DNA from 3 places in the Halobacillus sp. B23F22_1 genome. Region 1 is predicted to be linked to each of the others. Evidence: predicted binding sites of a transcription regulator. Region 1 holds the regulator's gene; each other region holds the start of a gene.
What was found. The regulator LexA, encoded in region 1, represses DNA repair genes until DNA is damaged. The targets are predictions, from matches to a motif close to CGAACATATGTTCG.
Positions count from the first base shown of each region.

Region 2: the regulator LexA is predicted to act here: its motif matches at 6,250-6,263, upstream of ruvA (Holliday junction branch migration protein RuvA).
Region 3: the regulator LexA is predicted to act here: its motif matches at 4,426-4,439, upstream of ACGTNH_RS02960 (YolD-like family protein).

Region 1 is NZ_JBIEKE010000002.1:589,924-599,857, forward strand. It holds gene ACGTNH_RS10815 (YneB family resolvase-like protein) at 53-712, opposite strand; gene lexA (transcriptional repressor LexA) at 1,017-1,640, shown strand; gene rraA (ribonuclease E activity regulator RraA) at 1,832-2,314, opposite strand; gene ACGTNH_RS10830 (hypothetical protein) at 2,693-3,250, shown strand; gene glnA (type I glutamate--ammonia ligase) at 3,493-4,824, opposite strand; gene ACGTNH_RS10840 (MerR family transcriptional regulator) at 4,847-5,251, opposite strand; gene ACGTNH_RS10845 (methionine gamma-lyase family protein) at 5,373-6,611, opposite strand; gene hflX (GTPase HflX) at 6,624-7,859, opposite strand; gene ACGTNH_RS10855 (AAA family ATPase) at 7,907-8,827, opposite strand; gene hfq (RNA chaperone Hfq) at 8,974-9,201, opposite strand; gene miaA (tRNA (adenosine(37)-N6)-dimethylallyltransferase MiaA) at 9,240-9,934, opposite strand, start outside.
Region 2 is NZ_JBIEKE010000002.1:176,581-186,514, reverse strand. It holds gene ACGTNH_RS08670 (ArsB/NhaD family transporter) at 1-1,267, opposite strand, end outside; gene ACGTNH_RS08665 (TIGR04086 family membrane protein) at 1,392-1,772, shown strand; gene yajC (preprotein translocase subunit YajC) at 1,878-2,141, opposite strand; gene tgt (tRNA guanosine(34) transglycosylase Tgt) at 2,156-3,292, opposite strand; gene queA (tRNA preQ1(34) S-adenosylmethionine ribosyltransferase-isomerase QueA) at 3,323-4,348, opposite strand; gene ACGTNH_RS08645 (DUF2905 domain-containing protein) at 4,338-4,553, opposite strand; gene ruvB (Holliday junction branch migration DNA helicase RuvB) at 4,559-5,560, opposite strand; gene ruvA (Holliday junction branch migration protein RuvA) at 5,580-6,197, opposite strand; gene ACGTNH_RS08630 (BofC N-terminal domain-containing protein) at 6,318-6,641, opposite strand; gene ACGTNH_RS08625 (YebC/PmpR family DNA-binding transcriptional regulator) at 6,716-7,468, opposite strand; gene ACGTNH_RS08620 (YhcN/YlaJ family sporulation lipoprotein) at 7,548-8,108, opposite strand; gene nadE (NAD(+) synthase) at 8,177-8,914, opposite strand; gene ACGTNH_RS08610 (phosphotransferase) at 8,949-9,911, opposite strand; gene safA (SafA/ExsA family spore coat assembly protein) at 9,901-9,934, opposite strand, start outside.
Region 3 is NZ_JBIEKE010000001.1:596,524-606,457, forward strand. It holds gene pta (phosphate acetyltransferase) at 1-185, shown strand, start outside; gene lipL (octanoyl-[GcvH]:protein N-octanoyltransferase) at 238-1,077, opposite strand; gene ACGTNH_RS02940 (HD domain-containing protein) at 1,417-2,712, shown strand; gene ACGTNH_RS02945 (YwgA family protein) at 2,727-3,227, shown strand; gene thmT (2-hydroxymuconate tautomerase) at 3,406-3,588, opposite strand; gene ACGTNH_RS02955 (YwhD family protein) at 3,771-4,319, shown strand; gene ACGTNH_RS02960 (YolD-like family protein) at 4,460-4,795, shown strand; gene ACGTNH_RS02965 (transglycosylase domain-containing protein) at 5,032-7,083, opposite strand; gene speE (spermidine synthase) at 7,215-8,042, shown strand; gene speB (agmatinase) at 8,247-9,125, shown strand; gene ACGTNH_RS02980 (hypothetical protein) at 9,213-9,659, shown strand; gene ACGTNH_RS02985 (YwiB family protein) at 9,736-9,934, shown strand, end outside.

The DNA of each region.
Region 1 (9,934 bases):
GAGGATCTAAAGAAAAGACAAGAGTCGATTCGACACTTGTCTTTTCACTATATTAACGCTCTTCATTTAGTTTTTCAAGTGAGACAAACTCTCTGTATCTTCTATGTACAGTAGCTTTTGAAACATCAAACCCTAATCCCCGAAGGGTAGCTGCAATTTCATTAAAAGTAAGCTTATTATCTCTCAGTCTAACGACTTCTTCAATTGGAAACTCCACTCTTTCTCTTCCTGGTGCTAGGTGTTGGTTGGATAAGTTCTTTTGAGGGTTATATCCATTTTCTACTGCTTTTCTCATTCCTCTGCGAATTTTCATATTATGAATCTTTCGCTGATATTCTTCAACTATACCTACGATTTGCAACACCATTGAATCAGATTCTGACATTGTGAATTCACCTTGCTCAGTCAATGAATAGATTTTAACATTTAATTTTTGAAGTTGATGAAACAAAGCTATCTTTGTATTACCACGTCCCAGCCTTGTTTCATCTTGTATAAACAGCACATCAGCTTGCTCAGTTGAAAACAAATCAAGCATCCGAAACACACCATCTCGTTCTATTTCATATCCGCTGGCCTGTTCCTCAATGCATTCTATAATTTCTATAGATCTATTTTCGGCCAATGCTGTTAATTCCGCTTTTTGTCTAGCTAATGAACTTACTTGCTCTTCTTTTTCCGTACTTACTCGACAATATAAAATAGCTTTCATTTACAGTAACCCCTTCTCTGGCCTATTTCATTAAACACTCGTTACCATGGAATAGTATAAGAAAGCCAGGCTTGCTGCAAATAATAGAATATAAGTGACGTCCAGTTTTGAAAGTTTGTTAAACATATTAAACACTCTCCCCATTAAGAACAAGCGTTCCCGAAAACATCTGTTCTCATTTGTTAATTTCATTATATACGAACGTCCGTTCTTGTCAAACATTTTTTTCGAACGCTTGTTTGTGTTTTTGGACAGCACATGATAGAATGAAACTACTATAATCCTATGTTCGAGGTGTTTAAATATGAGTAAACTTTCAAAAAGACAGCAAGAAATACTAGACTATATTAAAGAACAAGTACTATTAAAAGGTTATCCACCATCTGTAAGAGAGATAGGCCAATCTGTCGGGCTAGCTTCAAGTTCTACTGTTCACGGCCACCTGTCAAGGCTGGAAAAGAAAGGTTTTATCCGCAGAGATCCTACTAAGCCGAGAGCAATCGAAGTTATTGAATTAGAGGAAGATTCAAGTATACCTCGTACAGAAGCTGCATACGCCCCTGTTATTGGTAAAGTAACGGCAGGATCTCCCATTACGGCCATAGAAAACATTGAAGAGTATGTGCCTCTCCCTGACTCTTTAGCCGGGGGAGATGACAACACGTTCGTGCTTGTCGTACAAGGGGAAAGTATGATAGAAGCAGGAATACTAGATGGCGACATGGTCATCGTCAGGCAGCAGACGACAGCTAATAATGGTGATATTGTGGTAGCAATGACAGATGACGAAGAAGCTACTGTGAAAAGATTCTTTAAAGAAAGCAACCACATTCGCTTACAGCCGGAAAACGCCACGATGGAGCCGATTATTTTAAATGATGTGTCTATCCTGGGCCGAGTAGTAGGATTATATCGAACGGTACACTAATTTTTTAACTTGGGGCAATAGAATCCCCGCGCATAAAAAATCAGCTGACTTCAATTTGGTCAGCTGATTTTTTATTCTTTCTCTTATATAGTACTAGGGAGAAGCTCTAAAGGCTCATTATTTCAGAAAATACCCTATATTTGCGAATAACCTGAAGTAGTACACTTTAATAATCCTGGCAGGCTGTCGTATTAATCATGTAAATTTTCAGAGGCTACCAGAATACCATCTTCATCTACATAAACATAATCGTTTGGATTCCAAACAACATTACCAAACTCTAGAGCTATATTTTCTTCTCCTTTTCCTTCTTTTCGGCTTTTTAGAGGGAGGCTTCCTAACGCGATGACCCCTGTTTCAGCTTCGCGGAGTTCTATACGATCTCTAATATACCCATTAATGATAATTCCTGCTAAGCCTTTTTTGGCAGCTATTTCTGCTAAGTTCCCTCCTAATAATGCACAATTTTTAGAAGCTGCTCCATCGACAACTAGCACGCTGCCTGAAGGGATTGTTTCCAGCGCCTTCTTAACAAGAACATTATCGTCTTTCACCTTAACAGTGAAAATAGGTCCAAAAAACCTTTCCTTTTTCCCTAAACTTAAAAATGAAGGTTCAACAATTCTTACCTTTTCTGGCACACGATCACATATATCAGCAGTTTTGATGTTCATTATTATTTCCTCCTTCATAATTTTTCCTTCCATTAAAATATAGACTCTCATCTCAATCATTCCGTAAAAAGAATTCATCCTAAATTACTTTCCATGTATATCCGTTTAAATCCTGCAATCCTTCCTAATTATTTAGCTTCATACACAAAATTCTTTAATTACTAGAAACTAAAACCTGTTCAGCATTCCAATGCTAATATACTTATAGCAGCCTGCAAATAAAGAAGAACAATGGCGACGTATAGAAATGAAGCAGTTTAAAAAAATCGACAAAATAAGTTTGTAACCGCCGGCAGAAAATATTTTTCTAAAGGTTTTGATAAATTAAAACAATTATTGTATATTTTATTACAACAATTGTTTTATTAAGGAGCGCATATGATACAATATAATGTCGAACAAGCATTAGAAAAATTGAAACAATATAAAATAACAAAGAACAAAGAAAGCCTACGTCGTTGGCTGCGAAACGGGACGCTAAAAGGCATCCCACCGACCTCTAGAAAAAAAGGATGGAAAATTAATGAATCAGATTTATGGGGGTTTATTAAAGATCGCGTACCAGAGACATCTTTAATAAAAAATAACACAACAAATGTTGTGAAAAATGAAGATTATCGAGAATTCGTACGATCTGAAATGTGGTGGGAACTTGTACGCAAGAACTTATTCGAAGGTGCAATAGAAGTGAAAAAGAAAGATATTCAAATATGTTGTGAACAATTGAACTGCACGAAAGATTTTGAGGAATATCTATGGGGCCTTATTAATGAACACACTTGGCAGGCTACACCACGAATTTTTTATTTACATGATGCTTTTCTATTCCGCAGTCATCGCATTAAAATGAATACGGATTATATAGAGATTAAAGAACAAGTTTTATTTTCTCTGATAAACGATGTTTTAAGTGATAAGATTGACTCTTTTCGTTAATGTATAATTTAGCACAGCGCGCATAAACCTTTCCGTTGTCCCGCGTAGGGAAAAGACTAATATGTTGATTTTGTTGAGCCATTTCCTCATATGAACATTCTTTTAAAAGCCACCACAAAAAATCACTTTCAATTTTTCTTCACGTTTCATATATTTGTGAGTGCAGATTAAGTTATTCCAAAGTACGTCTTGCTTGTACATAAAAAACCTCTTAACGCATTAAACGTTAAGAGGTTTCATTATTAATAAGTTTGTAAATACTGTTCTCTTTCCCATGGGTGTACTTGCGTACGGAACATGTCCCATTCAATTTCTTTCGCTTCAATAAAGTGCTCAAATAAGTGCTCACCTAGAGCTTTCATCATGATTTCATCTTTTTGAAGCTCTTCTAATGCATCATACAATGTAGCAGGAAGATCCTGTACACCATGTGCTTCGCGTTCTTTTTTGTTCATAACATAGATGTTACGATCGACAGGAGATGGAGCTTCCAGTTTGTTTTCTACACCATCAAGACCTGCAGCAAGCAATACAGACATTGCCATATACGGGTTTGCTGCCGGATCCACGCTACGTACTTCTATACGTGTACTTAACCCACGTGAAGTAGGTACTCGTACCAATGGACTGCGGTTTTGTCCAGACCAAGCTACGTAACAAGGAGCTTCGTAACCAGGCACAAGACGCTTATAAGAGTTAACTGTTGGATTCGTAACAGCTGTAAAGTTCGTTGCGTGCTTAATAATACCCGCTGTAAACTGGTAAGCCACTTCGGAAAGCTGCTCTTTTCCACCTTCATCAAAGAAAGCATTGCCGTCCTCGTTAAATAGAGACATGTTAGCGTGCATTCCTGAACCGTTTACACCAAACAACGGCTTCGGCATGAAAGTAGCATGAAGACCGTGCTGGCGGGCGATTGTTTTAACAGCAAGTTTAAACGTCTGAATGTCATCACAGTGTTTAACTGCATCAGAATATTTAAAGTCAATCTCATGTTGACCCGGGGCTACTTCGTGGTGAGAAGCTTCAATTTCAAAGCCCATTTCTTCTAATTCTAAGACGATGTCACGACGGCAGTTCTCACCTAAATCTGTTGGTGCTAAATCAAAATATCCGCCTTTATCGTTCAATTCTAACGTCGGCTCATTGTTTTCATCTAGTTTAAATAAGAAGAATTCTGGTTCTGTTCCAATATTAAACGCAGAGAAACCTAACTCTTCCATTTTCTTAAGGTTACGCTTTAAGTTATAACGAGGGCAGCCTTCAAAAGGAGTTTTATCTGGATTATAAATATCACAAATAAAACGTGCTACCTTCCCTTTTTCAGATGACCATGGGAATACAACGAACGTATCAAGGTCAGGTACTAAGTACATATCAGATTCTTCAATACGAACAAATCCTTCGATGGAAGAACCATCAAACATCATCATGCCGTCTAAAGCCTTATCTAATTGGCTGAAAGGGATTTCAACATTTTTTATTGTCCCTAACATATCCGTAAATTGAAGGCGGATAAATTTTACATTTTCTTCATCAATCTTTTTGTAAATTTCTTCTCTAGTTAAACCCATCTTACTCCTCCTAGTACGACAATTAGTGGAAGAATCTTGACATTTCTCCCTGTCTTAAACTCATTTTTCCCTGTCTCCCTGCGGTGAAAAGTTCCTGTTGCAGCATACGACGAAGCTCTTTGTCGGTAAGTTCATTGTGAACCTCTTCGACTTCTTTTTCATCATACGGTTCATTCTCCGGCTGATGAGTAATTGACAACACTTGTTTTATTCCAGCCATATTTACGCCTTTTTCAATTAAGGATTTGATCTCAAGTAAACGATCAACATCATTAAACGAGAAAAGCCGGCGGTTGCCGTCAGATCTAGCTGGATTTACAAGCTGATGTTGTTCATAATACCTGATTTGCCGGGCTGAAAGATCAGTTAGTGATTGTACAATCCCCATCGGGAACAACGGCATAGAACGACGAATTTCGTCACTCATCGATGTGCCACCCCCCAAATAGAAATTCTACCTTCATTATACGTTAAGGTCATAATATGTCAACATATGTGACGAAAGTTCACATCGAAATTTTCGAAAAATTATGGCAGGGTTCTTAAGCTTATCTGTTCTTTTTTCTAGCTTCCGCATTTTTCAAAGCTTTTACAACAGCAATTTTTACATGTGAATAGGTTAAGCCTCCTTGTACAAATGCCATATAAGGAGGTCGAATAGGACCATCAGCGGTGAGTTCTAAACTTGCCCCTTGAATGAATGTGCCAGCCGCCATAATAACATCACTCTCATAACCAGGCATAGCACTGGGATGAGGCGTCACGTGAGAATTTATAGGAGAGGCAGATTGAATCGATTGGCAAAAAGCGATCATCTGGTCAGCTGTCTCAAAGTTCACAGACTGGATTAAATCTGTTCGGTATTCATCATAGGCAGGAGAAGTTTGGAAACCTTTTGTTTCTAGCAGCTTTGAAGTAAATATTGCTCCTTTTAACGCTTCTCCGACTACGTGCGGGGCTAAAAAGATTCCTTGATACATTTCTTGAAGAGTATTTAAACTGGGACCTGTTTCTTTACCTAAGCCAGGAGCTGTCAATCGATAGCTGCATTGTTCAATTAAGTCAGACCTCCCGGCGATGTAGCCTCCAATCCTTGCTATTCCTCCACCGGGGTTCTTAATTAAAGAACCGGCCATTAAGTCTGCACCAACCTCAACAGGTTCTCTCGTTTCAACAAACTCGCCATAGCAGTTGTCCACAAATACTATAAGTTCACGATTCATCGAACGAACGACCTCAATCATACGCTCTATCTCAGAGATAGGAAATGAAGGTCGATCAGCATAGCCTTTAGACCGTTGAATCGCAACAACTTTTGTCTTATTATTAATTGCCTTGCGAACCTCATGTTCATCCACTTCCCCATTTTCTTTTAGAGGCAATGAGTTATATGTAATCCCAAAATCACGAAGAGAGCCACTATCCTTTTGGTTTGGTTTGCCGATTACTTCCTCTAATGTATCGTAAGGAGCACCTGTGATATATAACAGCTCGTCTCCAGGACGTAATACTCCAAAGAGGGCCGTTGTAATCGCGTGAGTACCTGAAATTAATTGAGGGCGAACAATTGCGTCTTCCGCTTTAAAAATTTCAGCATAGAGCGCTTCAAGTGTGTCTCGCCCAAAGTCGTCATAACCATACCCTGTAGTCGGACTAAAGTGCGAATCGGATACTCTTAAATTTTGAAATGCCTGCAAAACCTTTTCCTGATTATTATCTACGATAGTTTGTACATGTTTGTGCTGTGGTTGAATGGTTTCTTCAACTTTTTGAACGAGTTCCTCCATTATTCCATCTTCCTATCTTAATAAACTTGACTTTAAAGGGTGCTCTGGATGAATATATCCTTCAACTGCGTACCCTTCCTGGTCTTCCATAAATCGAATCCGGGTCACTATACTGTGGTTTTTAAGCTGCTGTAATTGTTTACCTGAAGAAGCTTCGATAAAAGCGTGATAATGCTCCCATTCCTCTGTTAGTACGGATTCAATTTTATTCGTAATCCGCTTGATGTCAATGGGATCTTTTACACTTGCTTTGATCGAAGGGTGCACAGACGGGATAAACACGTCCGAGATAAGGTCCATCTTATTATAAACCGTAAGCTTAGGTAAATGAGAGGCTTCTAAATCGTCAAGCAGACGATTTACCGTTTTTTCCTGCTCCACATGGTCTGGGTGTGAAGCATCAACAAGATGCAAGATAAAATCCGCTTCCGTGACTTCCTCTAGTGTGGACCGAAACGCAGCAATCAATGTGGTAGGAAGATCTTGAATAAAACCTACAGTGTCAGAGAGCAATGCTTGAAAACCTGACGGAAGACTAATCTGTCTTGTGAGCGGATCCAAGGTGGCAAATAACAAGTTTTCCTCAAAAGAATCACTAGACGTGAGCCGGTTAAAGAAGGTGGACTTGCCGGCGTTTGTATACCCGACGATGGCAATTTGAAATGCATAATTCTCATCCCGGCGTTTACGATACTGCTCTCGTTGTTTTACAACCGTTTTTAGTCTTCTTTTTATATCATCAATTCTACGCTGGATGTGGCGTCGATCAGTTTCCAGTTTTGTTTCCCCTGGTCCTCTTGTTCCGATTCCACCACCAAGGCGAGAAAGTTCCGTTCCCTGCCCGGAAAGGCGTGGCAGTAAATACTGCAGCTGAGCGAGTTCCACTTGCAGCTTCCCTTCTTTCGTTCGGGCACGACTTGCAAAAATATCTAAAATGAGCTGACTTCGATCAATTACCCTGCGCTCTACTCGATCACTTATGTTCCGCAGCTGACCAGGCGAAAGTTCATCATTAAATATAACAATCTCGGCTTCTGTTTCATCCGCCGAGAATTTTATTTCTTCCAGCTTACCCTCCCCTAAATAAGTAGCGGGGTGGATGTGCTCACGGTTTTGAACTATGACTTCACATACCTCCCCGCCAGCTGTTTCTGTTAAGGATTGTAATTCTTCTAACGAAGAATGAAACCGTTCTTCATCTTGTCGTGGGGCTTTTCTTGCAACTAATACTACTTTTTCTTTTTCCAAGTTTTCTACCACCTTTTTTAGCAGATTGGATGCTCTATCTAATACAACTAATCGAAATGGAAGTCAGATGGCTCTAACATCATTAAATCTTTTTTATTCCAGTCTACCCGATTTGCCAATCGATAAGCATGTTTTCGAATCGCATCCTCAATAAGATTTCTCACATACCTTGCATTGGCAAAGTTTCGAGGAGGATAATAGCTCACTTCTGCTAAATGATCATATAACTTTCTTTCAGCTTGATGGGTTAGTGCGTAGTCTTTCTCTTTTAGCATAACTTTAGCAATGGCAGACAATTCATTAGCGGAATAATCATGAAAATTCAGCTGGAGTGGAAATCGCGAAGCTAATCCAGGATTCATATTTAGAAAGTCTTCCATTTCAATAGGATAGCCAGCCAATATTATAATAAGCTGGTCATGGTAATCTTCCATACATTTAACAAGCGTATCAATTGCTTCTTTACCAAAATCCTTCTCTCCGCCTCGAGCTAACGAATAAGCTTCATCTATAAATAAGATGCCTCCGAGAGATTTTGTTATTAAATCTTTTGTTTTTTGAGCCGTATGACCAATATACTCACCGACTAATTCACCCCTGTCAGCTTCTATTAGATGACCACTTTCTAATACGTTCATTTCTTGAAATAACTGGGCTACTTTTCTTGCCACTGTTGTTTTTCCTGTGCCGGGATTCCCTTTAAAGATCATATGCCATACTTGATGATTGGTTTTAAGTCCGCTTTCCTTACGTTTCTGTTCGATTAATACTTGAGCATAGATTTCCTTAATTTGATGCTTAAGATCATGTAACCCAACGATTGATGAAAAGTAGTTCTCGATAAAACGAAAATAAGGGGGATTAACCTTTTGTATCGAAGGCTGCCCGGCAGCTTCATTTGTTCTATAATCTTGCTTAAGTACAATATTAATTTTATTTTGACTCCCTAATTTCGCTTGTTGACTCATGCAGATCCCTCCTAGCTTCCATGTATCATACGCTAGAAAAGAAAATTCGTGACAAATGCCCATTCACCCATAGAAAAACGAGCGCTGGACAAGCGCTCGTTTTTTAGTATATACGATAAACCGATGGTCGTAGCAGCGGTTTGTATTTATTGCTCTTTATCGAGGGCAATATTTTTCGCAGGGGCAAACGTGGAAATCGCATGCTTGAAGATAAGCTGCTGTTTACCGTCTGTTTCGAGCATCACGGTGAAATTATCAAAAGCTTTAATAACACCCCTTAGTTGAAAGCCATTAAGTAGAAAAACGGTAACTTGAACCCGCTCTTTTCTTAATTGATTTAAGTAATTGTCTTGAATATTTACTGACTGTGCCATACATCTTCCTCCTCTTTTCTATCTATATTATTACCATTCTAGGTTTCTTCGAGCATTCCTGCTAAATCCATCAAAATTTTTTCATTTTTATCATTTTTTTTCAGTGGATTTACACTATACCATTGGACGTTGAGCTTATTTTTAAAGTAGGTAAACTGCCTTTTTGCATACCGCCTGGAATTTCGCTTTAAGAGCTCTACAGCACGCTCGTAACTATATTCACCTTTAAAGTATGGAATAAATTCCTTATAACCAATTGCTTTCATTGATTGACAGTTCTCAAACCCTTGGTCATAAAGGGAGCGGACCTCTTCCTCCAATCCTTGGTCAAGCATTTCATCTACCCTGGTATTTATGCGGTCATATAAAGCGGTTCTTTCCATTTCAAGACCTATTATATGAGGGATGTAGGGTGAGTTTTGACTCTGGTCGTCGTGATTATGACTCAAAGTTTGTCCAGTGGTTTCATAGACCTCAAGAGCTCTTATCACTCTTCTTTCGTTATTCGGGTGCACTTTCGCTGCCTGGGCTGGATCAATGGTTTTGAGCCTATTATATAAACTTTCAATCCCTTGCTCAGCAGCTTCTTGTTCTAATTTTTCTACGATGTCAGGATTTCTTTTTTCACTTGAAAAATTAAAGTCATACAATACAGCCTGTATGTATAATCCTGTTCCACCAACAATTACAGGAAGACGCTGCCGTGAAGTAATTTCACTAATTAACAAGCTGA
Region 2 (9,934 bases), 410 kb from region 1:
ATCTTAAGAAAATATAAAGCGTACAAATACATAACGATAAAATAAGAATGGGTATGCCATATAGCGCAAATTTAAGAAATGGGATTGGTTCTTTGTAGCTCGCCGCAAGCCCTGCTACTACTACATTTGCTGAAGCACCTATTAGCGTGCCGTTCCCTCCTAAACAGGCACCTAAGGCTAAAGACCACCAAATTGGATCAACATTCATCATTCCATAACCTTGAAGCTCTTGAACAACTGGGATCATTGCAGCAACAAATGGTATATTGTCTACTACACCAGAGAGAATACCTGAACTCCATAACATCAGCATAGAAGTAAACGGTAAATCTCCGTCAGAGACCCACACCATCGCCCGAGCTAACTCATCTATCAATCCTACAGTTTGTAACCCTCCCACTAACATAAATAGTCCCATAAAGAAGAATAGTGTAACCCATTCCACTTCTTGAAATACATGTTCTACGTCGAGAAGATGATCAGTAGTGAATAGAAGTAATAACGCCCCACTAACAGCTATAGTAGTAATATCCATGTGTATAAAGGGATGAAGCATAAATCCTGCGATCGTTAAAAAAAGAACAGAGAGGGATCGCACCAACAGTTGATTCTTCTCTAAATGCTCATTAGCATCTTTTTTCATAAAATCTAAAGCTAATTTTTCATTGTAATGCAATTGATTTTTAAAAATTAAAATAAGGATGATTAACGTTACAGTAAAAACAAGCAAAACAACTGGACCCATATTATTAAGAAAGGATAAAAATGTAAAATGTTCCACAGCCTGTCCGATCATTATATTAGGCGGATCTCCTATTAGTGTCGCTGCTCCCCCTATATTTGAAGCAAATATCGTAGTAACGAGATAAGGAAAGGAAGGTAGTTGTAGTTGTTTTACTAATGATAGTAGAACGGGAACAAATAAAAGTACTGTCGTCACATTATCAAGAAGAGCAGAGCCCAGCGCTGTAAACAAAGCTGAGACAATGAGCAGCGGAACTGGCCGACCTTTTACTAACTGAGCAAGCCGAATAGCAACGTAAGTAAAAATCCCTGTCTTTTTCGTAATCGATACTAAGACCATCATCGAAAACAGCAAAGCAATCGTATCCCAATCAATAAAACCAAATGCTTCCTCCCATTCATACACATTGCATATTAGAAGAAGCACCCCTCCCGTTAATGCAACAGTAGCTCTGTTCCATTTTTCTACCATAAGCAAACAATAACTTATTAAGAAAATAATGATTGTAAGCAAAGTGGTCATAAATCTCCCCCATTAAACGTGCTTTTTTTATATCTATTCAAAAGCTCGTCTAAATATCTACTTCTATCCTCTTTATGTTGTTGCATATAGTTAGGAAAACAGGCTAAATAAGGGGGCGGACGAAATGAAAACTTTTTTGCAAGGAGTTCTTGGGTATGGGGTCGGTTCCATTTTCATTTTAATGATTCTATTCTCAGCGATTTTAGCCAGCTTGCTGCGGTTTACCGCTATGGATACAGACACCTTAAATCAAATTTCTTTAATAGCTGGCTTAACTATCCTCGCTTTTGGAGGATTATTGGCAGCATATAAAGGACAGAAGAAAGGGTGGCTGACAGGTCTGCTAACTGGAATCGTGTTTATTGTCATTATTATGTTGTTTCAAATTATCTTTGAGAACCGCTGGGTCTCTGTTGCCCAGCTGAGTTACTTTGGAGGGCTGCTCTTAGCTGCTTCGCTTGGAGGCATGATTGGAGTCAACATGCCAAACAGAAGTACACAATAGTAAAAAAGAACAAATAAAAAAACCCAGCAGAAGGGTTTTTCTAACAAAATATGTAGATAAGCTGAGGTCTGTCTCTTGTAAGGACAGACCTTACTCGCATTATCCTTAGTCCTGGTTCAGCTTCTCTCTAACTGAAGAACGGTCAAATTTAAGCTGAGAGCCATCCTGTACGCTAACGATTAAAGTACCTTCATCAATAGCGTGAATCGTGCCGTGCAGGCCTCCAATTGTGATAACTCTATCTCCCTTTTGCAACTCCGACTGCATATTCTGAACTTGCTTTTGTTTCTTTTGCTGTGGCCGGATTAGCAAGAAATAGAAAATGACAAACATTAAAATAATCGGTAATAACCCTAATAATGTGTCCATTCGTATCCCCCTTTCTAAAAGTTCTTTGCGTTTGGTTTGTTGAAACCATACTGTTCAAAGAATTCTTCTCTAAAGTCCCCGAGTCGATCTTCTCTAATGGCTTCACGAACTCGCCCCATTAATTTTAACAGAAAATGAAGGTTATGATAAGTAGTAAGCCTAAAACCAAACGTTTCATTCGCTTTTACTAAATGACGGATATAAGCCCGGCTGTAATTGCGGCATGTATGGCAATTACAATTCTCATCGATCGGGCGGAAATCGCGGGCGAACTTGGCATTTCGAACCACTAATCTTCCTTCTGAAGTCATAAGCGTTCCATTCCGCGCAATTCTCGTTGGCAACACACAATCAAACATATCAATCCCTCTTACAGAACCATCTATAAGAGAGTCCGGTGAACCTACGCCCATAAGATATCTTGGCTTGTGATCTGGTAGAAGCGGTGTTGTAAAATCAAGTACTTTATTCATCACATCTTTTGGTTCACCTACTGAGAGGCCTCCAATGGCATACCCGGGGAAATCCATGGATGTTAAGTCTATTGCGCTTTGACGACGCAGTTCTTCATACTCTCCACCCTGCACAATTCCAAATAACCCTTGATCATTAGGACGTTTGTGACCTTCTAAACAACGTTCAGCCCAGCGGCTTGTTCGTTCAACCGACTTTTTCATATAGTCATATTCAGCAGGATAAGGAGGACACTCATCAAAAGCCATCATTATATCTGCACCTAAAGAGTTTTGTATACCCATTGCTTTCTCCGGGGATAGGAACAACTTCTCTCCACTAATGTGGTTTCTAAAGTGCACCCCTTCCTCTTCAATTTGCCTTAGGTCACTCAAACTGAAGACTTGAAAACCGCCCGAATCAGTAAGGATAGACCCATTCCAATTCATAAATTTATGAAGTCCGCCTGCTTCCTCTACAATGTCCTCTCCTGGTCTGAGCCATAGATGGTACGTATTCGATAAAATAATTTGTGCACCCATTTGGTCTAGTTCCTCAGGACTCATAGTTTTAACAGTAGCCAGCGTGCCAACAGGCATAAACATTGGTGTTTCAAAGGACCCGTGAGGGGTGTGAACTCGCCCAAGTCTCGCTCCAGTCTGTTTACAAGTTTTTATTAATTCATAAGTAATTGCCATGTTTTCGTTCCTTTCTTACAAGCCATCTCATTAAAAAATAAACATTGCATCGCCAAAACTAAAGAACCTGTAACTTTCGTCAACGGCTTTTTGGTAAGCATCAAGTATAAAGTCCCGCCCAGCAAACGCACTGACTAGCATAATCAGGGTAGATTTTGGTAAATGAAAGTTTGTAATTAGTCCATCGATTGCCTGCAACTGATAAGGTGGATAAATAAAAATATCTGTCCATCCGCTGGCTTCCTTAAATTTCCCATGATCACGTACGATCGTCTCTAACGTCCTAGTAGAGGTGGTTCCTACAGAAATGATTCGACCGTTGTTTTTCCTAATTTTATTTAATTTTTTCGCTGATTCATCACTTAACTGATAGAACTCAGCGTGCATTTCGTGTTCCTCAACATTATCGACACTCACTGGGCGGAACGTTCCAAGCCCCACGTGCAATGTCAAATAAACCATTTCCACCCCTTTTTTTTCAAGCTCTTCAATCAGCTCGTTCGTAAAGTGCAAACCTGCTGTAGGCGCAGCAGCAGACCCTTCCTCCCTTGCATAAACCGTTTGATACCTCTCCTGATCGGATAATTGTTCTTTTATATATGGAGGAAGCGGCATCTCTCCTAAAGATTCCAAAACTTCGAGAAAAATCCCATCATATGAGAATATAACTTTTCGACCTCCATGCTCTTGAATTTCTGTGCATTCAGCAACAAGCTGTCCATTTCCAAAAACAATTCGAGTGCCTTTTTTCACTTTTTTTGCCGGCTTTACAAGTACTTCCCATTCATCACCTGATGTTTGATGCAGAAGTAGAACTTCAATTTTTCCGTCCGTGTCTTCTTTGGCACCATATAGCCTTGCTGGAAGAACACGAGTGTCATTAAGAACAAGACAATCTCCCTTTTGCAGATAATTTGTAATGTCCGAAAAACGTTGGTGCTCTATATTTTTTTTCTCACGATCAAGTACCATAAGCTTAGAAGAAGTTCGATCCTTCAAAGGAACTTGAGCAATTAATTCCTCTGGTAAATGAAAATCATATGCATTAATATCCATGTGAAGCTCCTATTCTTGCTCTATCGCATTTTACTAAAAAAATAAGTGTCAACACAACACTTACTATAATGGAAGTCATAATTGGAAAATATACCGTCACTGGCCCCTTCTTAAAACTAACATCCCCAGGTAGTTTGCCAAACAAACTCCATATTAAACCGATAACAATAAATACAACCCCTATTACAATAAAGACTTTACCCATGCCCGTCAAGAGCTCGGCACCTCCCGGTTAAAGTGTGCGTATGCTTTAGGAGTGACGACTCTCCCTCGAGGAGTACGCTGAATGAAGCCGGTTTGCAGCAGAAATGGCTCATATACATCCTCGATGGTTTGAGATTCTTCACCTATGGTAGCAGAAATCGTATCAAGACCGACAGGGCCTCCCCTGAAGCTGTCGATAATGGCTAAAAGAAACTTATGATCAATGTGATCTAAGCCTTCTCCATCCACTTGCAGCATTTTTAGAGCTGTTTGTGTTGTATCATTTGAAATAACCGATTCTCCTCGTACTTGTGCAATATCCCTCACTCGTTTAAGCAAGCGATTCGCAATCCTCGGGGTGCCTCTTGAGCGGCGAGCGACTTCAGCAGCCGCTTCACTATCTATTCCAATATGAAAAATATCTGCTGTTCTTTCTACAATGGCACACAGTGCTTTAGTGTCATAGTAATCTAATCGGCTGTGTACACCAAAACGGTCTCTTAATGGTGCGGAAAGCAGCCCTGCACGAGTAGTAGCACCCACTAAAGTAAATGGCGGCAGATCCAGTCTGACCGACCGAGCACTTGGACCCGTCCCCACTACAATATCTAAGCAAAAGTCCTCCATCGCGGGGTATAATATCTCTTCCACTGAACGCGGCAACCGATGAATTTCATCAATAAAGAGTACATCTCCAGCCTCCAGGGAGGAAAGAATAGCAGCTAAATCTCCCGCACGTTCGATAGCTGGGCCGGCTGTTGTTCGAAATTGTACATTCATCTCATTCGCAATAATCGAAGCGAGCGTCGTCTTACCCAAGCCAGGCGGCCCGTACAAAAGTGTATGATCTAAAGGTTCTTCGCGCATCTTAGCCGCTTCAATGAAAATGTGCAGATTCTCTTTCGTTTTATCTTGCCCAATATATTGACGCAGCCATTCTGGGCGTAAACTCAACTCTATATCCCGTTCCGTCTCTTGTTGTTCTCCAGAGATCATCCGGTCTTCCATTCTTTATACCTCCTTTCCATTATACTTTCATTAGTAACTGTAAACCCTGCCTGATATAATCATCCACACTACTGTGATTTGCTTTGACTAGTTCAGGCTTAACCGTTTTAAGCTCTTTATCCGAATAGCCTAAGGCTTTCAATGCTTCCAGTGCTTCATCAATATACTCTCTTTTCTGCTTATCTGATCCAGCCTCTTCGAAGAAGATCGTTTGTTCATTTTGCTCATCAGGCAGCCATACGATCAGCTTGCCTTTTAAATCTAAAATCATTTGGCGGGCTGTTTTTTTTCCTACTCCAGGAAACCTCGTTAAATATTTATCATCTTCTTGTTCTATTGCAGAAACAAACTCTGGCACACTGACACTGCCTAAGATTGCGAGAGCTCCTTTAGGTCCAATTCCTGACACGTTCAACAGTTTAGCAAATAACAACTTGTCTTCCTTTTTCTTAAAGCCGAACAGAAGTTGTTGGTCTTCTCTTACGTAATGATACGTATGAACTTTAATCTCTTTATGTAAGTCTGATTGAAAGCTAAATGGATTCGCACATAAGATTTCGTAGCCCACTCCCTGCGTTTCAATCGCAATTGCTTCTTCGTCAATTGATGTTACATTCCCTTTTATATAGGCGATCATGGTGCATTCCCCTCTATTTTCGAATTAATAATCTACATTTCATTGTAACACACAAGCACATGTTCGCATAAGCACGAACCCATAGAAAAAAACCGCCATCTTTCAGCGGTTTTCTACTTTTCACGTGCGTTCAAGTTGGCGTTGAAAAACAATTTCACCGATTCTCTGCTCTTCTACAACCCAGCCATCATATTGAGTCCAAAAATCCTCCATTGCCCATATCTTTTCACTTTTCACCTTGGTATCTATTAATTCTTCCTGGTCATACGTTTTAAGAATAACTTTTAATTCTAATGGCTCTAAATACGCAAAGGCTGGAATAGCTTTATTAAAAGTTGAAGAACTGGCATAACTATGATGGCTGGCATCCTTCTCTATATTGGCCGAAGCCGGCTGAAGAGCCATACCTATGATCATAATAATTGTCATCCAAATAGTGTACACAATTTTACCTCCTCATAAAGAAGCTGTTGTCTCTAGTATGCTCAGAAACAACAGCTTTTATAAGAGGTATTACATTATGATAGTTTCTCTAATACTTCTTCATCGGCATCTAGATTGTGATACACCTCTTGAACATCATCATTATCTTCAAGCATATCAATTAGAGTAAGCATTTTGGAGACAACCTCTTCATCTACATGCGTATAAGTAGTAGGGAACATTGTTACTTCTGCAGTCTCAAATGTATGCTCATTATCTTCTAAAACGGATTTCACTTCACTAAAATCTTCAGGAGCAGTAAAGATTTCGAATTGATCTTCCCTAGATTCTAATTCTTCACCGCCTGCTTCAATGACCTCTAAAAGTAATTCCTCTTCATCAATTTCTGTACTTGTACGATCGATGACTAAATAACCTTTACGGTTAAACATAAATGCTACACAACCATTTTCCCCAAGGTTGCCGTCATTCTTATTAAATGCATGGCGAACTTCTGCTGCCGTACGGTTCTTATTATCCGTTAACACTTTCACCATTACTGCAACACCGCCAGGCCCATACCCTTCATAGATGAATTCTTCGTAATTCACCCCATCAAGATCTCCTGTTGCTTTTTTAATGGCCCGGTCAATATTATCATTGGGCATATTATTTGATTTTGCTTTATCTACAGCTATACGGAGGTTTGCATTCATTTCCGGATCTCCGCCGCTTTCTCTGGCCGCCATAAATATTTCTCGGGCGTGTTTCATAAACAGTTTACCTTTTTTTGCATCTTGAGCGCCTTTACGACGCTTAATATTATTCCATTTGGAATGACCAGCCATAGGTATCTCCTCCCTTGGAGCAATTCTTTTCCTTTCTCAATATACCACATAAATCATTCCAAATTAAATGGGTATCGTTCTACTCATTCTCTTTAAAAAAGTCTCTAATACGCTCTCTTACTTTATCAGGAGTTTCATCTGCAGCTTTTCTGGCATTAACATCTTTCTTTTTCTCCCAAGAGTTAATGTTTGTATAAACGACCACTGGTAGATCGGTAACAGCCTGAGCTTTTTCTAATACTTTCTCCTCAATATCATCATCTCGCCAGTCATATGGATTTACCATTACCGCAACATACGCTTTTTCTCCATTCGTAAAAGCCTGTGTCATTGTAATTTCTTTAAGTTCGTTAACCTCTTGAGTAATAGCCATCGACTCTTCGTTATTAAATGCATTATCATGCGAACGATTGGTTTTAGAATATTTAGTTTCTCTCATTTCATCTTGACTCGTCCGTTTAAAGTATTGATCTTCTCCCGTCGGAATTTGGCTGCCTTCCTTTTTTCCGTCATCCTCCGTATACTCTATGGGCTGATACAATTCTTCCCCTTGACTTTCATTAGCTTTATCAGGAATATCATTGCCACAAGCACTAACCAGCATAACGAAACCAATAAAAATTGTCACTTTATAATACATAAAAAACATTCTCCTTTTTCCATACTATGTGAAAAAGGAGAATGTTTTAGTCTGTTAATTTTAGGGATTTATCGCGGCGGACCAGGAGCAATATTACGTTTATGAGCTGTACGTTTATGCATGGATTCAATGATCTTCCGGTCTTTATCAGGTATGCTCTCCCCTTTTAAATGACGATCAATCATATCATAACTGGTACCCATTTCATTTTCGTCTGTTTGGCCTTCCCACAACCCAGCGCTAGGCTTTTTATTTACAATTTCATCTGGTACTCCTAAGAACTGAGCCATCTCACGAACTTCACCTTTAGTTAAATTTACCAGGGGTACTAAATCAACTCCCCCATCACCAAACTTAGTAAAGTAGCCTGTATACCATTCAGCTGCATTATCCGTGCCCACAACTAAATAACGATGATTTGTAGCTACCGTGTAAAGGGTACTCATTCTTAGGCGGGCTCGCAGATTTGCATCAGCTATTTTTTCTTGTTCATCGTTATACGCTTCATTTAACTTTAATTGTTTGACTATGTTCCGAAACATAACGTCATGAGTTTCTGTAAGATCCACCACCATCGATTGAATATCACAAGAATCTATTACTTTTTGCGCGTGGTCTTGATCTTCTGGATTACTTTTACATGGCATAATAACTCCTAACGAATGTTCAGGGTATGCACGCTTTATTAAATGAGCTACTACTGCTGAGTCAATGCCTCCACTTACACCTACTAAAAGTCCATCAACATTTGCTTGCTCGGCTTGCATTCTCAACCACTGCACGATTTTATCAACTTTTTGCTCCACCTGAATGTTCATCCTTTCACACTTAAGATAGTATTTATCTTAGCATGAATTCTGTATACCGGACAAACGGTTTCCGACGCAGCCATGCTTCTTCAAATTTATCTAAATGGCTGGAAAGCGAGCCATCACCTCTTCTATACTTATTATAACCGTATAACCACTCCCGAATTAAATCAGCTGGCACTAATATGCCGCTCAACCAGATTTGCGGAAATTCTACTTGGTGGAAGAGTTTAAAAAAAGAAGTCTTTTTATCCTCAAGAAAAGGCAGAAAACGATGGGCTAACTGAATTTCGTCATATACCTTAGGCCCCACATGAAGAAGGTCAAAGTCTATCATTTTCACTCGGTTACTGGTATCAACAATGAAGTTATGATGGGCGACATCTCCATGCAGCCACTGGTGCTTTTCCCAGGCGTCCCTCTCCATCTCTCCCCATTGAAAAAGTGAAAATGCATAGAGCAGGCGTTCTGTTGTCGTATAAACCTCTTCAAAAAAGGTTTTTTTATTATAACTAATAAATATCTCTTGTGTCGTCTTAAACTGTTCCAAGCGGCGTTCCCATTTAATATAAAGAGGATCTCTAGGTATTGACATCATTTCTATGCCCTCAGAGGTGCGGTGGAATTTCCTCAAACAACTATAAACTTTCAACCGATCTTCTTTTTCATTAAAATCTGCATGTCGCCCTTCAATCCATTCAAATAATCCCCACTCACACCCAAGCTTACTAACGCTCTTTTCTCCAGTAGGAAATTTAGATGGTCTAGCAGCTAATTCACTAGCATGATTCCAATTTTGAAAAAAATCTATTTGCTGCAATAAAATATTAGAGCGACGATAACCCTTTAATAAATAGCACCGATCCCCTACCCAAATTTTATAAATTTTTGGTTTTATCTCAACCATTTTCTTAACATGTAAGTCTTTTCTATTCCCCAACCATTTAAAAAGGCGATCCGTGTAAGAATCGCCTTTATTTAAGTTAGGTGTCATCTCCATCATCATCCTGCCACGAT
Region 3 (9,934 bases), on a different contig from region 1:
CGTTTATCTTCCCAAGTCTTGAAGCGGGAAACATCGGGTACAAAATTGCCCAGCGCTTAGGGAATTTTGACGCAGTAGGACCTATCCTTCAAGGTTTGAACCAGCCAGTGAATGATTTATCTCGCGGCTGTAATTCAGATGATGTATACAAGCTTGCTATTATTACAGCAGCTCAATCTCTATAGCAGCAATACCAACCGCAGGTACCTGGTACCTTAAATAAAAAAGCACTGGAGCTTAGTCTTGAATCTGCTCCAGTGCTTTATTATTGCGGATAATCATCTGTTCAAAACGCTTCGTGAACGTTTCAATTTCTTCACCTTCTAATGAATTCGCTACGAGACGATCTGACCATTTATTTAACTGATAAAGAATACGGTTTCTCACATCTTCCACTGTTAAATCTGCGCCAAGCAGTTCGTTGAGTGAAGCCATGACCGATGGGTCTATATCTGGATATTGAAAGCGTGTGGGCTCCTCATTGAGGCCGGCCTTGTAAAAGTTCTTCAGCAGTGCAGCACGTTCGGCTCCGCTTCCGGTAACGTCTAAATAAATTTGAACCGCGGATCCTCGTTTCACACGGCGCTGGGATATCCCTGCAAACTTTTTACCCCCTATACTTAAATCATAAGTCCCGGGGCAGTATGACTGGGTGATTTCGTAAGCTTCAATCTGGTCAGTGAGGTCAGCGAACAAGTGCTGAATGAATTTGACCATCGCTTCATAGCCGTCGTGAATGTTAACTTCTTTGGCGTCTGGAAAAATAAGTGATAGGTTCAGTACGCCTTCGTCGAGTACGACGGCGAGGCCGCCTGAGTTGCGGACGACGACTTGATAGCCTTGCTCTTTTAAGTAATCGATCGCTTCAGCAATATGGGGGAGGCGAGCGTCCGGGATGCCGAGGACCACCGTGTCGTGATGGACCCAAAGGCGCGCAGTCGTTGGGGATTCATGCTCACCGACAGAAATGGCCAGTGCGTCATCAATAGCGAAGGACTGCAGCGCTGAGAAAGTCGGCCCCATATTGCTTTGGTCAATAAAGCGGTAAACCGCTGGATGTAATAATTGCTTTGACATAAAAATTTTCTCCTTTTTCATAGCAGCACTATTATAACAGAAAAAGTGGACAGCAGTAATGGTGTAAAAGCTGTAGAGTAGGGAAAGAGCATAATGGGGCAGCACATATAGAATGGTGAGAGCAAAGGGGGTACCAGTACACAAATACTAATATCCATCATTGAACTAATTTTGCTTTTGTGTACCTGGTACCCAGTGCTTTCATTTTCGCAAAGCTGAAACACAAAAACAGTGCGCGGTACCAATACACATTTTCAGCAATGAACGAGATTTTGTCTTTGTGTACCTGCTACCAAAGGTATATAATAGGAAGAAATGTCGTGAGGGAAGGATCGTCTGATGGCTTATCGTGATGAGCAATTAAGTGAAGAGAAAGTATTTAAGGATCCTGTTCATCGATATATTCATGTGCGGGATCAAGTGATATGGGATTTGATTGGTACACCAGAGTTTCAGCGTCTTCGCAGGATTCGCCAGCTGGGGACGTGTTATTTGACGTTTCATGGGGCGGAGCACAGCCGGTTTAACCATTCGCTCGGAGTGTATGAAATTGTGAGGCGTATTATCTCAAACTTTAAAGATCGCCCGAATTGGGATGAGAACGAACGCCTGCTTTGTTTGGCTGCTGCGCTGCTGCATGATTTAGGGCACGGGCCTTTTTCGCATTCATTTGAAAAAGTGTTCAAGCTGGACCATGAGGATTTTACACAGGCGATTTTACTCGGGGATACAAAGGTGAATGAAGTCCTTTCGAAAGTTGATAAAAATTTTCCTAAGCAAGTAGCGGATGTGATTAACAAAACGTATCAAAATAAGCTGGTGGTTAGTTTGATTTCAAGTCAGATCGATGCGGACCGTATGGATTACCTGCAGCGTGATGCGTATTTTACAGGAGTAAGTTATGGTCATTTTGATATGGAACGGATTTTGCGTGTGATGCGTCCGATGGAAGATCAAGTCGTCGTTAAAGAAAGCGGCATGCATGCGGTTGAGGATTACATAATGAGTCGTTATCAAATGTACTGGCAAGTTTATTTTCATCCGGTGACGCGAAGTGCAGAAGTGATTTTATCTAAAATCCTTCATCGGGCCAAGGAGCTGTATGAGGAGGGGTATCGCTTTAAACTGGAGCCTACTCATTTCTTGTCTTTCTTTAAAGGGGAGCCGACACTTAGTGAATATTTAGGGCTTGATGAGTCAATTGCGCTTTACTATTTCCAAATGTGGATGCAGGAAGACGACGAAATTTTATCAGATTTGTGTGATCGGTTTGTGAACCGCCGCTTATTTAAATACATTGAATTTAATCCAAATTTGCAAATGTCGGAATGGATGGAACTCTATAAGCTTTTCCAAAAGGCGGGGATTAACCCGGATTACTATTTGGTGGTTGATTCCAGCTCGGATTTGCCGTACGATTTTTACCGGCCTGGTGAAGAAGGGGAGCGTCTGCCGATTCACCTTCTGCAGCCAAATCAGGAATTGAAGGAACTTTCAAGGTTATCTGAGATTGTGGAGTCAATCTCAGGGAAGAAACGAACGGATCACAAGTTATACATCCCTCAGGACTTGCTTGAAGGGATGTCCAATCGCAGTAAAACGAAGAAACGAATTATGGAAATTTTGTATGGATAGGGAGTGGGGATGCTATGTTGGAGAACCATGCCAAGCTGATGCAGTTCTTCTCAAGCTCTGACGCAATTGTAGGAAGAAAAAGGCTGCAAAAAATGATTTATATCCTGAAAAAATGTGACGTGCCTTTTGAGGAGCGTTACCAATTTCATTTTTACGGTCCTTATTCTGAAGAATTAACTCTTCGTATTGAAGAAATGTGTAATCTTGGATTTATAAGTGAAACGAAAGAAGAAAAGAAGAATTACTACCAGTACCGCTATGAAGTTACTGATTCGGGGAAAGAATTTATGGAGCGTTACCATACGGAACTGCCGTCGTTAAACCGCCGTATCGATGAGATGAACGAAAAAAGCTCTCGTTTCTTAGAACTTGTCTCGACCATGCTTTTCTTTGAACATCTTCCTAAGGAAGAGATTTCAGAAAAAGTATTTTCAGTGAAAAGCAAGCAAAACTACACAGTTGAAGATATTGAAGAAGGATGGGAATTTATTGAAAATATCCGCCAGAATCATTAGAAGGTATACTGTTCGCCAGTATATCTTTTTTTGTTATGTATTTTCATGAAAATGGATCAGTGCATTTCCGGCTTTGGTTAAAGATGGTTCCTATTTCAGGCAGCATGGACGTTAAACAAACGTTTGATTAACCGATCAGAAAAAGCTCCCAAGCGCTGTGCGCTTGAGAGCTTCCGGCCTAATCAATGAGGCGTTTGCCGCCGACCCCATAGTGTTGTTTTTTCATTTCTTCAATCACTACCGTCACTGCTTCTTTACGAGCGCCCGTGGTTTCTGTAACGGAGCTAGTCACACTTTCTACTAACGCCTTTTTCTGTTCATCGGTACGCCCTTCAAGCATTTGGACTGTTACGATCGGCATAACGTTCTCCCCTTTTATCCTATAAATATATCCCTTAACGTTTTACTTCGTCAAAAAATCTCGAATTCCTTCCTTTTTTCTAAAAAAAATTCATTTCTTGCAAAGGCCTGTGCTCTGAAATTGGGGCGGACCCTATGTTAGAATAGGAGCAACAGCCAGCTAAAAGGAGGATCCAGGTACCAATGAAGGAATTTGATCAATTTAAAAATAATAAGCAAGAAGAAGGCAGCGATAAAAAGAAAAATCAATTCACAATCATAAAAGATGATTCCACTGATGGCCACGGGGGCTATGGTGTTGGATCGATTAGTCTTGAAAATATGACTCCGGTCATTGTAGATCCAAATGAAGAAGAAGCGTTTATGGATATGGGTGCTCTTCATGCAAGAAGTGCGGTAGAGAAACGCATTCGCTTTTTAACAGATCGTTCAGAAGTGCCGAACGGCAAGCTTTACTGGATTGTATGGGTGACGGTCGACTATCGGGAAGGAAACCCTTGCTTTTACGGTGTGGCCGGAAGTGAAATTGTCGTAGACCGTGAGATCCGCCGCGGCTATAAGCTGCTTCCAGAACACGTGAACCATATGGATAAATCACTAAAAGGAAAATTTGTCGTCGATCATATGGATGAAAAATCAAGGCATATTCTAGGCGAATATTTACGTGAATTTAAACCGGAACTTTGGGAAAATACAGCCCAAGAACTGAAAGACAGCCTCGGCGCTCAATAATGTGATTTTGATTAACCATCCTTCTCCATTCATGGAGGGGGATTTTTTATGAAGGAGCGGTTTCCGTAAAATACCAGTGTAAAAAGAGAACGTATGTGCTATTATAAGAACAAACGTTCGCGGTAAAAGGAGAGTCAAAAATGGATAGTCGAGATCGAGGAACGATTAAGTGGACCTCACTGATGTTACCTGAGCACGTCGAGATGATTAAAAAAGTTTGGAAGGAGGATGAACGCGTCGAAAAAGGAATGCTTGATGAGCAAAAAGCTGTTGAAATTGACTTCATCCTGCAGAGAGCGGTACATGATCAGTTAACTGTGGACCTTAGTGTACACAATGGGTTTGATTATGAAAGCTGGCGTGTGAAGATAACTGCCGTCGATAAACGTGCTCGTAAAATCAAGGCGTTAGATTTGCGGGCAAAGGATCCAGTGGAATTTTTACTCGATGATATTGCGGACATCGCGATTGTGTAAGCATTTGTCATTTTGTTCACAAAATGTTCAATAACTTTTGGCATGACGAATCTTGACTAATGCGCAGCGAGAATAATATATTTAATAACACATGGGTTATACATGTATGCTAGGACAAAGAAAGCGACCGGTCAGTGCCGGTCGTTTTCTTTGTCTTTTTTTAGTTTTTTTCTTTTTTCTCTCGGTACCAGGTACAGAAGTTGATGTCGTCGGTACCTGGTACAGAAAAGCCGATTCTACTGAAACCAGTCTACAATGCTGCGGTACCATGGGTCTTTTTCCAGTTCTTCTTCGATTTCTTTAATATCGGAATCTTCTTCTTCGCAGGTCTCTTTTGGTACATCTTTTTTCTTTACATATACGAGGCGTTCTTCAGGACAAGCTGGGCCGGAAAGCTTCCCGGATTCAGGGTTAATATAGACTCCTTTTAGGTCTCCGGGCGGTGTAAAGGCCGCCACGGGCAGGTCCTCGTGGATTCGTTCCATCGTATTCGCCCATAGCTCTTTAGAATACTGCTGATCTCTCGGCTGTGTCATTTTCCGATTATCATCGTAACCGCTCCATACACCCATCACATATTGAGGGCTGAAGCCGATCATCCAGCTGTCCGAATCGGTTGTACCTGACTTACCGCCGTACGTTCGTGACAGTTGGTCGGCAATACTGGAACCGGTAACGTTCATATATCCGTTTAATGCAGAATCAAAGATCCCGGTCATCATGTGAGTCACCGAAAAAGCTGCTTCTTTATCTAGTTTTTTTCCTTCGACGGACTCAGGTTCTTCATATTCGTATAAAACATTCTCTCTGTGATCCGTAATTTTTGAAATGGTATGCTTTTGAATTTTTGGTGAACCGCCTGTTAGCTTCGAATATCCGTTAACCATATCGTAAAGAGAAATTGAAGCTGTTCCGAGTGCAAGAGACGGAACGGCAGGAAGGTCTTCATTAAAGCCAAAATCACGCAGCGTATCTATAAATGTCTTCGGTCCAATATCGAGATGAGTTTTTACAGCGTATATGTTATCTGATAAAGCAAGCGCCTGGGCCATCGTGATGTCATCGTTGGCGTAGTAACTATTATAATTGCTGGGCGAATAAACATCGCCATCTTCCAGCTCAAATGTAGTCGGCTTGCTTTCCTGCATCGTTAATGGAGAATAGCCATTGTTTAATGCCGCATAATACAAAAATGGTTTAATGGTACTGCCGACCATACGCTTCGACTGCGTGACGCGGTTGAATGAGCTCGCGCTGTAATCCCTTCCGCCGGCCATTGCAGTGACAGCCCCTGTATTATTATCCATTACGACCGCAGCTGTTTCAATCTCCGCAGCACCATTGAACTCTTCGTCTAACGCTGCTTCAAGCTCGTTTTGATGATCCGGATTGAGCGTAGTATAAATATGGAAGCCCCCGGACTCGACGGCTTCTACTTCTATATCGAGCAAACGTGCAGCCTCGCGGACAACTTCATCTTGAAAATATGGGCCGACCGCCTTAGCTTCTTCGGCAGAATGGTCATAATAGTCGAGGGAAGCGGTAACAGCTTCATTTTTCTCCGAGTTTGTAATGAACTCCAGGTCATTCATGCGCGATAAAATTCGCTCCTGCCGCGATTCCGCATTATCCTTGTCAGCGAGTGGGGAGTAGTAACTCGGCCCTTTAGGTACACCTGCAAGCATCGTAGCTTCTGCCAATGTTAAGTCTCCTGCATTTTTATTAAAAAAGTAACGACTGGCCGATTCGATGCCATAAGCGCCGTGGCCATAGTAAATCGTGTTGAGATACCCTTCTAATATTTCATCTTTATCATAGAAAATCTCCAGCCTGATCGCGTAAAAGGCTTCCTTTAATTTTCTTGTCCACGTCTTTTCATGAGATAAGTAGAGGTTGCGGGCATACTGCTGCGTAATCGTGCTCGCGCCTTCGACCATTCTCATAGCTTTTAAATCCGTTAACGCGGCTGAAGCCACTCGTTTAAAATCAAAACCATAATGATTATAAAAACGATGATCCTCAATGGCCAGGGTCGCATCGATCACTTCCTCCGGCATCTCATCTAAGCTGATCCACTGTCTGCTTGCCCCGACATCATAACCCTCCATTACTTCGCCATCGGCTAAATAATAGGTGGTGTTTTGTGCAGTGGACAGCGATGGAGGACCAAGCACAATGGCGTAAGCGAGCAGTCCAAGAACAGCAATAACTCCCAAAATTCCTAACGTGAAAAACGCTTTAAAACTGCGGCGCACCCACTTCCATGATAAACGAATAAATAATAGCATTCTCCTAATCTCCCACCTGTTATAATTGCTATTATTATGGGAAAAAGAGGAGTAAATTAAACATTCTCTTGCTTTTTCCGCAGATTGCTCTATAATTTGATTGTTTACAGGAAGTGAAAGGAGAATCACAAATGAGTACATGGTTTACAGAAAAACAAACTGACAACTTTGGAATTACAGCCAAAGTAAACCGGTCTTTGCATAAAGAAAAAACAGATTTTCAAGAGTTAGAAATGTTGGAAACTGAGGAATGGGGCAATATGCTCGTCCTTGATGATATGGTGATGACGACGGAAAAAGATGAATTTGTCTATCATGAAATGCTCGCCCATGTACCGTTATTTACTCACCCCAGTCCGAAGAAAATTTTAGTCGTTGGCGGGGGAGACGGTGGTGTGATTCGTGAAGTGTTAAAGCATGAAAGTGTTGAAAAAGCGGTCCTCGCCGAAATCGACGGCAAAGTCATTGAATATTCGAAACAGTATTTGCCTTCCATCGCAGGGACGTTAGACGATCCGAGAGTAGATGTTCAAGTAGACGACGGTTTCATGCACATCGCTAAGAGCGAACGAGAATATGATGTGATCATGGTTGATTCTACAGAGCCCGTCGGCCCGGCTGTTAATCTATTTACGAAAGGGTTTTATGAGGGAATATCGAAAGCTCTCAAAGAGGATGGCATCTTTGTCGCTCAGACGGACAACCCATGGTTTAAAGCGGATCTTATCCGTCAGGTGTGTGCAGATGTAAAAGAAACTTTTCCTATCACAAAATTATACACAGCTAACATCCCAACGTATCCAAGCGGCTTATGGACATTCACTATGGGAAGTAAAATTTACGATCCTCAGCAGATTCCGGCAGCTCGCTTTACAGACATCAACACCAAATACTATACAAATGAACTCCACGGCGCCTCATTTGTGCTGCCAAAGTTTGTGAAAGAGCTGACAGAATAGCAGTGGGGACCCTCTCAATATAGAAGAAGAGCAATTGGCTTCCCTATTAATTATGGCGGAGAGTCAATGGGTACACTTTCAATGATGAGTAGAAAGCCAATTGGGTACCAGGTACCGATTAGACTAAAAAGCGTTCTGTACTCAATAAAGAGTAATCGGTACCTGGTACCCCGAGCACAGCACCCAGTAAAGGAGGTTAAACCAATGCCCCATTATTTCGACGAATCCTATTCAGGTAAAGTATTCATCATGAGCCGCGCCACCGAAGAAGAAGCACAGGCCGTCATCTACGGCATGCCCATGGACTACACCGTCAGCTTCCGACCCGGCTCACGCTTTGGCCCTAACCGCATCCGTGAAGCTTCCATCGGACTTGAAGAATACAGCCCATATATTGACCGTCATCTTGAAGAAGTAGCCTACCACGACGCCGGCGATCTTATGTTTCCATTTGGAAACGCGCAGAAAAGCCTCGATATCATTGAGGAGTATATGCAGGATCTTTTGAAAAAAGGAAAGTTTCCGATCGGACTTGGTGGAGAGCATCTCGTCAGCTGGCCGGTCATTAAGGCGTTTCACGAAACGCTGTCGAACCTGAAGGTTATCCATATAGATGCCCATGCCGACTTAAGGGAGGAGTACGAGGGAGAAGTCCTTTCCCATTCCACTCCGATCCGTAAAGCGTGCGGACTGGTTGGGCCTGAAAATATTTACTCTTTCGGTATTCGTTCCGGCATGCGTGAAGAATTTCAGTACGCAAAAGAAAGTGGGATGCACATGTTTCGTTATGAAGTGCTCGAACCGCTGAAGCGTGTTTTACCTGATCTTGCAGGTGAGAATGTATATGTCACCATCGACATTGATGTACTTGATCCTGCTTATGCACCGGGTACGGGAACGGCTGAAGCGGGAGGGATCTCATCAAAGGAACTGCTCGCATCCATTCATGCAATTGCCCGTTCAGAAGTAAATGTCGTAGGATGTGATCTTGTTGAGGTCGCCCCTGCATATGACCCCACTGAACAGACAGCCATCGCGGCTAGTAAATTCATCAGGGAAATGCTTTTAGGTTTTGTGAAATAGATGATAGAATAGAATTCATCCGTTACTCGTATGTAACGGATTTTTCTTTTTGTAGAAGAAGCTTGGAATAAAGGAGATATGCTTAGAATGAATAAAAGAATCATTGTCTTCACATCCGTTTATGCGATTATTATGGCAGCACTGCTTTTTATAACGATAAATAATGATTGGAATCCTTCTGGTTATTCGTATGAAAGCGAAGGGGCTTCGGTTGCTATTAAAGAAGGAATAGCAGAAAACGAAGTAGGACATCTCAGTTTTTCAGAAAATGCTGCAGAAGTGTTACTTTTACAATCAGCTATTCAAGAAGTGGAGCGTCACTGGCAGCAGGATTTAATCGTCATTTCGTTATTATTTCCGCTGATTTTATTTACCGTTTTTAAAGAAACCCAGCCCTTTAAAGAACAAGTTCCTCGAAAGTGGTTTGCTGCGATAACGGCAGGGGTTATTGTCATCTATGCAGTAGCAACCGTTCCTTCCTATATAGGGGAAATACAGTCGGTAAATGATCAGGTAAACGCTCTCTTAAACTAGACAGGACTTGAGTTTTCGGTTGTGAATTCTTATAATATAAAGGTTAAGGATGTACGCTTAAACAAGGAGCGATAGAATGACAGCTAAAGATGTGCGCGTTAAGCTCGTTACAGAGATCCGCGATGCTGAACGTAAAGAAGAAATGACGCTATCGGAGCCTGGCCAATTTTTCTCGCGTGGAGAAACGGAAGTGCTTAAGTTTACAGAGACCCCGGAAGAAGGGGAACCGATTCATACGATGGTAACGGTAAAGCCGGGGCATGTGAGTATTAAGC